Regions from separate parts of the Terribacillus saccharophilus genome, predicted to be linked through region 3. Evidence: riboswitches for the same ligand, from Rfam matches in the RefSeq annotation. Region 3 holds a riboswitch; each other region holds the start of a gene.

Region 1 (3,128 bases), 900 kb from region 3:
TTTTAATTAGAAGTACTTATTCAGACTGGAGCGGCCTAGGAGCCGTGAGGATGCAATAGAGGTAGGGATTGCATCGTTTAAGTGTAAACTACCATGTGGAACAAGTACCGCGGCAAGAGGATGTATTAGGTATCCTCTACTTACAATAGAAAAGTTACATTATTAGCCCCGCATTGGCATTAGCTGATGCGGGGCGTCCAAATTTCTGGGGGATTTTACAGCGTAAATGGAAATTTCAGAATTTATAGTTGACTCATATTTTAACCCATGCTACAATCCTGTTAACAAATAAATAGCAAGCTCTTATCAAGAGAGGCGGAGGGACTGGCCCGACGATGCCCGGCAACCTGCAAGCAGAAATGCTTATAAGGTGCTAATTCCTGAAAGTGCGTATGCACTTTAGAGATGAGAGAGACATGTCGGTACATATTGCCACCCTGTCCTCTCAGGGTGGTTTTTTTATTTTGAGGGGAGGAAGTGTACGGAACATGGGGTCACAACAGTCATACCAAACCGGAAAACTTCTAATAGGGGATATCGAGCTTGAATCAGGTGAAATCCTTTCACAGGTGGAAGTAGCTTATGAAAGAAGCGGACCCGAATCAGGAGAAACGGTGCTGATCTGCCATGCGCTGACAGGAGATCAACTTGCGGCTGGTAATGGTACAGTTCCAGGCTGGTGGAGCGGATTGCTGAAGCCTGGAGGGTTTATCGACACCGACCGGTATCAAATAATTACATGTAATGTGCTGGGCGGCTGCAATGGCACAACAAGTGCCTTATCGGCAGATCCAGTTTCAGGTGATAGGTATGCGGCAGCTTTTCCTGCTATTACGATCCGTGACATGGTTTCGGTTCAGCGCCTTGCATTGGAGAAGCTAGGAATCTCTCATTTAAGGGCTGTGATCGGCGGATCTTTAGGAGGAATGCAAGTACTGGAATGGGGTGTCATGTATCCAGATTTCATGGATGTGCTGATCCCCTTGGCGGCAACTCCTTATGTAAGTGATTACGCAATTGCCTATAATCACTTAGCCAAGACAGCTATCACTTCCGATCACGATTGGAACAATGGTAACTACACAGCAGATAAACCACCTGCTGCGGGTCTCGGACTTGCAAGGATGGTAGGAATGCTTACTTACCGCTCTGATCACCAATATAATGAACGCTTCCGTCGCGCTGCCTCCCGCAGGGACGATGCAGCTTATGAAGTGGAATCATATTTGAACTACCAAGGAGAGAAGCTCGTCAATCGCTTTGATGCCAATTGTTACGTGACATTATTAGAAGCGATGAACAGCCATGATATCGGAAGGGGAAGAGGAGGATGGCAGTCTGCTGCTCAAAGTATAAAAGCGATTGTACTGACATTCGGCTTCTCCAGAGATCTGCTGTTTCCGCCGGAAGAGATTGAACGCTTTGCAGCGGCAGTTCCGGGTGCCCGTCATATAGACGTTAAAACAATTTATGGACATGATGGCTTTCTGCTCGAATTTGAAAAATGGGGACATCATATCCGTGAGGTGCTTCAGCAGCCTATGAAAATTTCATAATAACTTATCAAGAGAGGCGGAGGGACTGGTCCTATGATGCCCGGCAACCTGCAAGCAGCAATGCTTGGAAGGTGCTACTTCCAGCAAACAAAGAGTTTGAGAGATAAGAAGTTTCATGCTTATGCAGCAGCTTCTTACTGGAAGCTGCTTTTTTCATCTATATAAAAATTGGAGGAATGACAAAATGACAGATCAAGTATATAAAGCAGAGACATTAGCATTACACGGTGGTCAAGCACCAGATCCGACAACAGGTTCAAGAGCAGTACCGCTTTATCAAACAACTTCATACCTTTTCCATGATACAGATCATGCTGAGCGTCTATTCGCATTGGATGAACCAGGTAACATTTATTCCCGTATTGGTAACCCTACCGTCGATGTATTAGAAAAACGGATTGCATTGCTGGAAGACGGCGTTGCAGCAGTTGCAGTTGCTTCTGGAATGGCAGCAATCAGTTACAGCATCCTAAATCTGGCTGCAGCTGGAGATGAAATCGTAGCAGCGACCAACTTATATGGCGGAACGTATAATCTATTCCAAACGACACTTCCGCGTTATGGAATCAACGTAAAATTCGTCGACCCAACTGATCCGGAAGCTTTCCGTGCAGCGATTACAGACAAAACGAAGGCTGTATTTGCAGAGATTATCGGAAACCCGAGTCTGCATGTACTAGACGTGGAAGCCGTAGCCGAAGTGGCGCATGATGCGGGTATTCCGCTAATCGTTGACAGTACATTTGCTACACCTATTTTGAGCAAACCGATCACATTAGGTGCTGATATTGTTGTTCACAGTGCGACGAAGTGGATTGGCGGTCATGGTACTTCTATTGGAGGATTGATTGTTGACGGAGGCAGGTTTGATTGGAATTCACCGAAATTTCCGACATTTACAGAGCCGGATCCGAGCTACAATGGCATCCGCTATGCATTTGATTTCGGAACCCTTGCTTTCAGTACAAAATTGCGTGTGCAATTACTGCGTGATTTAGGCGCTGCGCTTAGTCCGTTTAATGCATGGCAGCTGATTCAGGGGCTAGAGACTTTGCACTTGCGCGTTGAACGCCACGTCCAAAATGCAGAAAAGCTTGCGAACTATCTTGAGCAGCATCCCGCAGTTGATTGGGTTGCTTATCCAGGACTCAGCAGCCATCCATCCTATGAATTAGGAAAGAAAGTACTTCCATTTGGTACTGGTTCCATTGTTAATTTTGGTATTAAGGGTGGCAGAAAAGCTGGTGCTACACTGATCAATAATGTTGCACTTTGGTCACACGTTGCCAACGTCGGAGATGCAAAATCATTGATTATACATCCTGCATCAACGACACATCTGCAGCTGGATGCAGAAGGGCTCGCTGCTACGGGAGTGAAAGAGGAATTGGTACGCTTGTCTGTTGGAATTGAGTCAGTGGATGATCTTATTCATGATTTGGACAGAGCATTGGAAAAAGCGACGGGAATCCGTTCTGAATCACGGAAAATCGTCATCAATGATGAAGCCGTTATCCGGGAAGCACTCGGCAGTGCGACAGATGCGACAGGCCGTCAAAAAACTATTGCAGT
Region 2 (3,128 bases), 1.6 Mb from region 3:
CATCCTGCAGCCCATCTCCAAAAGCATTGAACGCAAGCATAGTTAGTGATATGAGTAGTGCAGGAAAGAATAATCTCCACCATTGCCCACTCAAGATGACACTCAGCGCATCATTCGCCATTGTCCCCCAGCTCGCTGTCGGTGACTGAACACCAAGTCCTAGGAAGCTGAGAAAGGATTCGGCGAAGATTGCCTGCGGTACTGTGAAAGTAAGATTGACAATGATGATGCCAATCATATTCGGCAGCAAGTGTTTCATAATGATACGTGCATGGGACGTTCCCAGTTTTTCAGCAGCCATCACATACTCCTGCTGCTTCAATTGGAGAATCTGACCTCTCACAATGCGAGCCATTCCTACCCAGCCGGTTAATGTCAGGGCAATGATCATCGTTAGCAGTCCCGGTTTCATAACAACCATCAGTAAGATTACGACTAGCAAGTATGGAATACCATACAAAATCTCTACGATACGCATCAGAAGGTTATCCACGCGATCACCGAACCTGCTTCGGCCCGCCATATATCCTGCGATACCGCCTACTAAGATTCCAATCAATAAATCTATTACTGCCGCGGCCATTCCGATCGTTAGAGATATGCGAGCACCAGCCCATACACGTTCCCAAACATCCCGACCAAGATCATCTGTCCCGAACCAATGCTCAGATGACGGTGCTAAATTCCCTTCGGTCAATGACTGCTCACTCGGTGAATATGGCTGTAAAACAGGTCCTATAATCGCCATCCCGATAATGAGGATCAACAAACCAGCTCCAATTAGGGCGAGCTTATTGGAAATTAACTTTTGCAGGATCTCTTTTCTATGACCTATGTATTGTCGGTTCTGCGCTGTATCCGAGTAGCGGCTCCTATCAAGAGGCTGGAATGCCTTTTTATTCAGTTGCTCCATTTAATCAGCCTCACTTGAAAGTTTTATTCTCGGATCTATCAGTCTATAGCAGAAATCAAGGACGAACAGAGTGATGATCAAGATTGCACTATAAAAGATAGTCGTTCCAAGAATTACCGGATAGTCCCGATTGAAAATGCTATCCACGAAATATTTACCTATTCCCGGGATTGCGAAAATCTTTTCTATGACAAACGTTCCTGTGATGATTGCCGCAAATAGCGGTCCAATGAAAGATATGACTGGAATCAGCGCATTACGTATACCATGCCTGAAAACGATGTCAAAGGTTGACAAACCTTTAGCTTCAGCTGTCTTCATATAATTCTGATTCAGGACCTCCAGCATACTTGTTCTTACGAATCTAGCAATAATCGCCAGTGGCCCAACAGCAAGTGCGAATGTAGGCAGGATTGTGTGTTGCCATGTCCCCCACGCTGCAACTGGAAGCAACCCACTATCTACGGCTAAATACTTAATCAATAGAGGCGCTAAAATGAAACTAGGTACAGAAATTCCAATGATTGCGATGAACATAGAAACATAATCCAGCATGCGGTTTTGGAATAATGCAGCTACAATTCCAAGGAATAAACCTCCGACTAACGCTGCAAGCAGTGACTGTATTCCTAGCATTGCAGAAGGCAGAAACCCCTCTTGAATGAGTGTATTCACGTCCCTCGTCTTCGATTGGATCGAAGGCCCGAAGTCGAGCAGCAGCAGATCTTTTAAGTAAAGTCCGTACTGTGTCAGTAATGGTTCATCCAAATTATATTTGGCTCGCATATTCTCTACTACATCAGGTGATAAGGCTTTCGCATCCGAAGCGAATGGGTCACCTGGAATGCTATGCATGATGACAAACGTAACAGTCACAATGATCCATATCGTCAGCAGCATCATTCCTAGTCTTTTGACGACATACATATTTCTAATTCTCCCTCCTTATGTATCTAGCAATCTTCTGTTGCTCACCTCCCAACAAAAAAAAGTACCTCCCGACAAAGATGCGTCGAGAGGTACCCTCTATTCATCTTATCTCTCGAGAATTAATTCCCGATGGATGTAGCACAGTGTCCTTAAAAGACCTGTTGCTGAGGTTTCGCAGGGCCATGTCCCTCCACCTCTCTGGATAAGAAATAATCATATAAAATTGTTAAAATTACACATCGAATTCTATCTTTTGTAAGAATCACTGTCAATATCATCTTACATTTTTGGTTCCTATTACCTATAAACCCATACAAATAGTAGACATGTAATTTGAAGGAAGAATACGATGCACAATTCGTTTTTACAAGGCTTACAATTAGCAGAGCAGCTCCTAAATTTAACTGCTTATAAGAGTCACCCAAATAAAATGTCTACCAGCAATGAGGTTGAATTACATTTACAACATTTGTGAGATGCCTTACTATCGTTATAAGGAATCGAGAACAGACAGGATCCCAATTCTAGTTTTCAGAAAAGAGATAATATTTTATAACTTTTGGAGGTAAACCAATGAAAGCCATAACAAATGTATCTGGAGTAGACGGCACAGGTAAGACATTCAAGAATACAACAATTTTAATACAGCATGGAAAGTTCACTTCCATAGGAAAAGACACCATTCCAGATGGATATGAAATCATTGATGCTAGCGGTACATACTTTACTCCAGGATTAATTGATGTACATACCCATTTAGGTGTACATGAAGAAGGAATAGGAAAAGAAGGACATGACTTTAATGAAACGAGCGCTGCAGCCACGCCACAGGTGCGCGCAATTGATGGGATAAACCCACTGGATAGAGGATTTGAAGATGCGAGACGGTCAGGTGTTACGACAGTCCAAGTGATGCCTGGAAGTGCCAATGTAATTGGCGGGGAAATGTGTGTGTTAAAGACGACTGGGACAATCGTGGATGACATGGTCATTCGCAATCCTTCTGGTCTAAAAGCAGCAACAGGTGAAAATCCAAAACGGTTCCACGGTGATAAAGGAAGAATGCCGACAACCAGAATGGGAATCGCAGCCATTCTTCGTGAAAAATTTATTGAGGCACAAACATATATGGAAGATCGCAAAGCTGGTAAAGCAGCTAGAAACCTTGGATTAGAACATATCGAAAAGGTATTGAATAAAGAAATCCCTCTTCGCGTCCATGCCCACCGTGCGGATGATATTGTCACTGTACTACGGTTAAAAAAGGAATTTGATATTGATTTAA
Region 3 (3,128 bases):
AAGTCAATTTACAGATAGATTACAAAAACTGAGGTATTGTTACAAAAACTAGGAATAAAAAAAGGTGTCAATCCTAAATTACATCCAAAAAATAGAAGGGCGGCTGTTTATTGCTAGTTTCATAGCTTATAAAGCGGGTACGATTTCGCATAAGAACCGACTTTTTACTAGTGTTGCTCAGGAATGAGTGCCTATTGGAAATTCTAGGCTGCAATATTACACAAAAACCCATGCTATGATGTTGCTGCATCAAAAAACACACATCTCGAAAGGAGCAACATCATGTTCAAGAAAGTATTAGTAACAACACTATCTACAGCTATCCTAGCAGGTGGCGCTTTGGCAGGAACAGCAAATGCTGCACCAGCACAACCAACTAAAGAAGAAGCTCAAGTGCACGTAGCACAAGTAGTGAAAAGCGGATCTTTCTCTTCTATCGAAGATTTGAATAAATGGGTGAATGAATATCTATCAGCTTATAACATTCACATCAATACTGATAGCTTGCTAGCAAAATACAATGTTCAGCAGCCATCTCAACAGGAGCAAGCACAAACTCCTGCTCAAGCACAACCTAAGCAAGAGGAAGCAAAAGCACCAGCTGCTCAGAAAGAAGAGCAAAAAGCTGCTCCACAAAAAGAAGAAAAAGCTGAAGAGCAAGCAACTGAACAAAAAGCTCAAGCTCCAGCACAAAAACAAGAAACTGCTTCTGACAGCAAGAAGACAGAAGATAAGCAAGCTACTGAAGGCCTAAGTGCTTTCGAACAGCAAGTAGTAGACTTGACTAACAAAGAGCGTGAAAAAGCTGGTCTTAAAGCTTTGAAAGCTGATACTGAACTAAGCAAAGTAGCACGTGCGAAATCCAAAGATATGGCTGACAATGGTTACTTCGATCACAACAGCCCGACTTACGGTTCTCCGTTCGATATGATGAAATCTTTTGGTATTTCTTATAAAACTGCAGGTGAAAACATCGCTCAAGGACAAAAGACTCCAGAAGAAGTCGTTGAAGCATGGATGAACAGCCAAGGACACCGTGAGAACATCCTTAACCCTGATTACACTAATATCGGTGTAGGTTATGTAGAAAACGGTAACTACTGGACACAGCAATTCATTGGTAAATAATTCAGATTATTGTATAATGAGAAGCAACCGATTATAATCGGTTGCTTTTCTTGTATGTAGGAGTGATTATATGGATCTGATTTCACTGCTTGCAGAAGAACGAATCAAGCAGGCTGAAGCCAATGGAGAGTTCCGTAACCTTCCAGGAGCGGGAAAACCTTTGGAGCTGGAAGATCTATCTGGTGTACCGGAGGATATGCGGATGAGCTACAAAATTCTCAAGAATGCTGGCTATATTCCGCCTGAAATGGAGCTGCAGAAAGAAATTGTAGCACTACGCGATTTACTGCGTATTTGTACGGATGACTCAGAGCGGGCAGCTTTCCGGAAGCGGATCAGCGAGAAAGAGATTCACTACGAAGCACTGCTTCAGAAGCTTAAGCGAAATTCGCCAGGCACTCTCAGTCAATATCGGGAACAAATTGAACATAAACTAACATAACTAAATAGTATTTTCTTATCACGAGAGGTGGAGGGACTGGCCCTTTGAAGCCTCGGCAGCAGGCAGAAATGTACTGTGCCAATTCCAGCAGACGATAGTCTGGCAGATAAGAGGAGCATTTACCTTGGATAAGGAGCCTCTTCTGTAAAACGGAAGAGGCTTTTTTTACATAATAAGAGGAGTGGAGAACAATGACGAAACAAATTATCCTGCAAGCATTTGATATGACAGCCGCTAATCATAACGCCCATGGCTTATGGAAGCATCCGGAAAACAGAAGGCATCGGGAATATAAATCGCTGGAATACTGGATGGAGCTTGCACGCCTCTTAGAAAAAGGGAAGTTCGACGCTGTATTCTTTGCTGATGTGCTTGGTGTTTACGACGCATACGGAGGGGATGAAAAGGCTGCCCTGCGTGATGGAGTGCAGGTGCCGCTTAATGATCCTGCCTTCGCTATTCCGGCCATGGCAGCTGTGACGAAGCATTTGTCCTTCGCTGTCACTGTCAGTACATCTTATGAACAGCCATTTCATAATGCACGAAAATTTTCGACGCTTGATCACCTGACAAATGGGCGTGTTGCTTGGAATATCGTTACGTCCTATTTACCGAACGCTGCCGAGAATTTTGGACTGGAGAAGATGGTGAAGCATGATGAGCGTTATAAAATAGCTGATGAATTCCTCGAGGTTTCTTATAAGCTGCTGGAGGATAGCTGGGAAGAAGATGCTGTTATCTCTGACACGGAAACAGGAGTGCTAGTGGATCCGGAAAAGGTTCACCGCATAAAACATAAAGGTACATATTTCTCAGTAGAAGGGCCGCATGTGAGTGAACCTTCTCCGCAGCGTACACCTGTGCTTTACCAAGCAGGTACTTCGGAAAAAGGCCGTGATTTTGCAGCAAGACACGCTGAATGTGTCTTCGTAGGCGGACCTACACCAGAAAAAATCAACTATTACATCGAAGATATTAAAGCTCGGGCGGAGGCGTACGGCAGAAGCCGTGATGAAATCAAGGCGTTTACTTTCCTGCATGTTGTCGTGGCTGAAACAGAAGAGAAAGCTCTTGCAAAATATAAGGAAGTTAAGCAATATTGGAGCGCAGATGCTGCCAAGGCACAATATGGCGGCTCGACTGGTTATGACTTGGCTTCTTATGATAATGAAGAAGAGCTGTTCACATACAAGCACACAGAACAAGGTCAATCGCGAGCTGCTTATCTGACGAAGGATGCGGCGAAGCCATTTACAGTCAAAGAGATACAAGAGAAATTCAGTCAACCAGCTGAAATGGATATTATTATCGGCAGTCCGGAACAGGTGGCGGACAAAATCGAGGATTTCTTTGTGCGAAGCGGAGTTGATGGCTTCAATCTGACACATTATATTACACCAAAAGACTTGAATGACTTTGTCGAATTGGTTGTTCCTATCTTGCAGGAGCGAGGATTATATAAGAGAGATTATGCAGAAGGAACATTCAGGGAGAAATTATACGGACACCCGCATCTAGCTGCGGCACATCCGGCAAAACAAGGAAAGAGGAGCTGAGC
Region 4 (3,128 bases), 600 kb from region 3:
ATTGATTATCTCGGTTTCATATTTGGCCTTTTGCAATAGCGTCTGCACTTGTTTCAACAGCTTCTTAGTAGTGGATGCAGGATTCAAACTTCCGTTTAGCAATAAGATTGTCATCCGAACTCTCCTCCTGTATTAGGCTTCTGCTTTTGCCGGTGTTCTCGCGGCAACCCGATAATAATGGCTATCAGATTCAACGTTTTCTCTGTGCAGAAGAATAGTCTCACCAGACGGCAAATGAACGAAAGGAACTGCCTCATGTTTCTCCGTGAATTTGATTACCCGCTTTACTTCGATTTCCTTCCGCTGGTGAACAAGATTCGCTAAATCCTCGACAATGGCGCTTGCCGTCGGCAGGGCTCCGGCACCTGGTCCTTGAAGCTTCAGTTTGCCAACAAGGTCACCTTCCACACATACAGCATTATCTACTCCATCCACGCTGTACAGAGGATGTGCAGCCGTTAAGATGACCGGTTCGACAGATGCAGTCACTTCTCCGCCCGCGTTTTCAAGCGTCGCAACATGCTTGATTTTCCAACCTTGTTTTGCAGCGGCTTGGATATCCTGTGAGGAAACTGAGCGGATTCCCTTTCGTGTAACTTTCTCCCAGTCCGGCTGATCTTCGAATAACAAATCACTCAGCACCATCAGTTTATAAAAAGCGTCCCAGCCATCAACGTCATTGGCGGGATCAGCTTCTGCAAATCCCGCTTCCTGCGCAAGCTGCAGCGCTTCTTCAAACGGCAGTCCCTTATCGGACATTTCCGTTAGAATAAAATTGGATGTGCCATTCAAAATCGCCTCTACCTTAACGACGTGGTTGATATGGAGAAGCTGCTTCAGCGTCCCAATCACCGGAACTCCGCCTGCGACTGCTGCTTCATATTCCAACCGTACACCTTTTTCCTTTGCCAAGCGCTTGAGCTCCGCCCCCCGTGAGGCAATTAGCTCTTTATTCGCTGTGATAATATGACAGCCATGATGGATTGCTTCAGTCAAGTAGCTAAAAGCTGGCTCAATACCGACACTAGCTTCGATGATTACATCAAGGTCGGATATAGAGAAAAGCTCCGCTGCATCGTCTGTCAGCAAGGCGTCCGTTACTTGCTGTTCATACTTCTGCTTCTCCCGCACCAAGACACCTGCCACTTGTACTTCCCTACCGAAAATTGTCTGCAGATTCTCCTGATGGGAGCGGATCGTCCTCCCTACAGCACTTCCTACTGTGCCATATCCAATCAATCCAATCTTCACTGCTGCCATCTGTTTTACCCCCTTGAATGATTTTCTGCATAAAAAAAGCCTCCCTGAGAGGACAGGGAGACGAATGTACCGTACTGTGTCTTCTCTCATCTACAGGAATTAGCACCTATACAAGTTAAAGTTACACTTGCAGGTTGCCGGGCATCATCGGGCCAGTCCCTCCGCCGCTCTTGATAAGAGTTTTGTATGTGTTTGTTATGAAGGAGTTTAGCATGAATAAGAAAACGCGTCAACAGAAAATTCTAATAAATAAGACAGCGCAGAAAACTGCGCTGTCTTACTAAAAATTAGTATTTATAAGATTGTCCGCCATCAATCGGCACTACAGTAGCATTGATGAAGTTTGCTTGATCAGAGAGAAGGAATGCAACAAGATAACCAACTTCTTCTGGCTTACCGAAACGTTTCATCGGGTTAACGCTGACGAATTCCTTGCCTGCCTCTTCCCAGTTATCTCCGCCGATTTGACGAAGGGAGCCTTCAACCATTGGCGTCATGATAGCACCTGGTGCAATGGCTTTGATACTAACACCGAACTGTCCGTATTCAATACCGGAGTTCTTCGTCAAACCTACCACACCATGCTTACTTGCTGCATAGCCGGACTGGTTGCCGATTCCGCGGATACCGCCTACAGAAGCTGTATTTACTACAGAACCATGGCCTTGCTCCTTCATTACTTTCAATACGTGACGCATACCGTAGAAAACACCATTCAAGTTGATATTTACAACGCGGTCGAATTCATCTACAGGATATTCTTCTGTTAGATTCTGTGTTCCTTCTACACCAGCGTTGTTGAAGAAACTATCGATCTTGCCAAACTGATCAACCGTTTGTTTTACATACGCCTCAACTTCCGATTCATTTGCACAGTTTGCCACAATTGTAAGAACCTCTGCTTCAGGTACTGCTGCAAGAACTTCCTGCTTTGTTTCTTCTAATCCTTTTTCACTCAAATCAACAAGGGAAAGCTTTGCACCTTCTTTTGCTACTTGCAAAGCTGCAGAACGGCCTAAACCGGAGCCGCCACCTGTAATCAACACTACTTTATCTTCAAAACGTTTCATAGAAATCTCTCCTTTTATGTTTTTGTTAAATTGCAGTAAATCCGCCATCAATCGGCACAACTACACCATTTATATAAGGTGCTTTACCAGTCAATAGGAATGTAACAAGCTCTGCAACTTCCTCTGGCTGGCCAAGACGCTTCTGAGGAATCGGTTCTGTCGCATTTTTAAATGCATCTGGATTCTTCTCTTTGTATTCACGAACCATCGGCGTCTCTGTAGTACCTGGAGCAATTGCATTCACAACAATTCCTTGCTCAGCATACTCAGCAGCCAATGTCTTCGTAATACCGACCATCGCATGCTTCGTTGCAGAATATGTACCAACTGTTGCCTGACCGACAACACCTGCTGTGGATGATGTATTGACAATACGACCGCCGCCATTAGCAAGCATTACTTCCAATACATATTTAAGACCGTAAAGGGCACCGTTAAGGTTGATTCCTAGTACCATATCGATCTGCTCAATTGTGTTGTCCACGAATTTCACACCAGGACCGGAGATTCCTGCATTATTATAGAACATATCAATGGTCCCAAATGCCTCGACCGTTTTATCCACATAATGCTTCACTTCTTCTGCCTTGCTTACATCAGCTTTTACGAATATAGCTTTTGATCCTTTTTCTTCTACTAAGCGAACAGTCTCCAGACCAGCTACCTCAGATACGTCAACCACGCTGATTGCGACACCTTCTTCTGCTAGTCTTAATGCTGCTGCTTGCCCAAGACCGCTGCCGCCGCCTGTGACGACTGCTACTTTATGCCTACCCATAAGCAAAGCCCCCTTTTAAT

What was found. A riboswitch is a leader RNA that binds a small molecule or an ion and turns the genes downstream of it on or off. The one in region 3 is predicted to bind S-adenosylmethionine.
Region 1: another riboswitch for S-adenosylmethionine. It lies ahead of GZ22_RS16155 (PLP-dependent aspartate aminotransferase family protein); the one in region 3 lies ahead of GZ22_RS03460 (LLM class flavin-dependent oxidoreductase).
Region 2: another riboswitch for S-adenosylmethionine. It lies ahead of GZ22_RS12665 (ABC transporter permease); the one in region 3 lies ahead of GZ22_RS03460 (LLM class flavin-dependent oxidoreductase).
Region 4: another riboswitch for S-adenosylmethionine. It lies ahead of GZ22_RS00320 (homoserine dehydrogenase); the one in region 3 lies ahead of GZ22_RS03460 (LLM class flavin-dependent oxidoreductase).

The regions. Positions count from the first base shown of each region.
Region 1 is NZ_CP008876.1:3,252,232-3,255,359, forward strand. It holds SAM riboswitch class I at 301-412, shown strand; gene metX (homoserine O-acetyltransferase MetX) at 489-1,556, shown strand; SAM riboswitch class I at 1,558-1,666, shown strand; gene GZ22_RS16155 (PLP-dependent aspartate aminotransferase family protein) at 1,741-3,128, shown strand, end outside.
Region 2 is NZ_CP008876.1:2,502,239-2,505,366, reverse strand. It holds gene GZ22_RS12670 (ABC transporter permease) at 1-913, opposite strand, end outside; gene GZ22_RS12665 (ABC transporter permease) at 914-1,840, opposite strand; SAM riboswitch class I at 1,946-2,052, opposite strand; gene GZ22_RS12660 (amidohydrolase) at 2,417-3,128, shown strand, end outside.
Region 3 is NZ_CP008876.1:663,076-666,203, forward strand. It holds gene GZ22_RS03450 (CAP domain-containing protein) at 283-1,128, shown strand; gene GZ22_RS03455 (DnaJ family domain-containing protein) at 1,199-1,570, shown strand; SAM riboswitch class I at 1,583-1,683, shown strand; gene GZ22_RS03460 (LLM class flavin-dependent oxidoreductase) at 1,762-3,126, shown strand.
Region 4 is NZ_CP008876.1:60,232-63,359, reverse strand. It holds gene GZ22_RS00325 (NADPH-dependent FMN reductase) at 1-114, opposite strand, end outside; gene GZ22_RS00320 (homoserine dehydrogenase) at 133-1,260, opposite strand; SAM riboswitch class I at 1,344-1,440, opposite strand; gene GZ22_RS00315 (SDR family oxidoreductase) at 1,548-2,330, opposite strand; gene GZ22_RS00310 (SDR family NAD(P)-dependent oxidoreductase) at 2,356-3,108, opposite strand.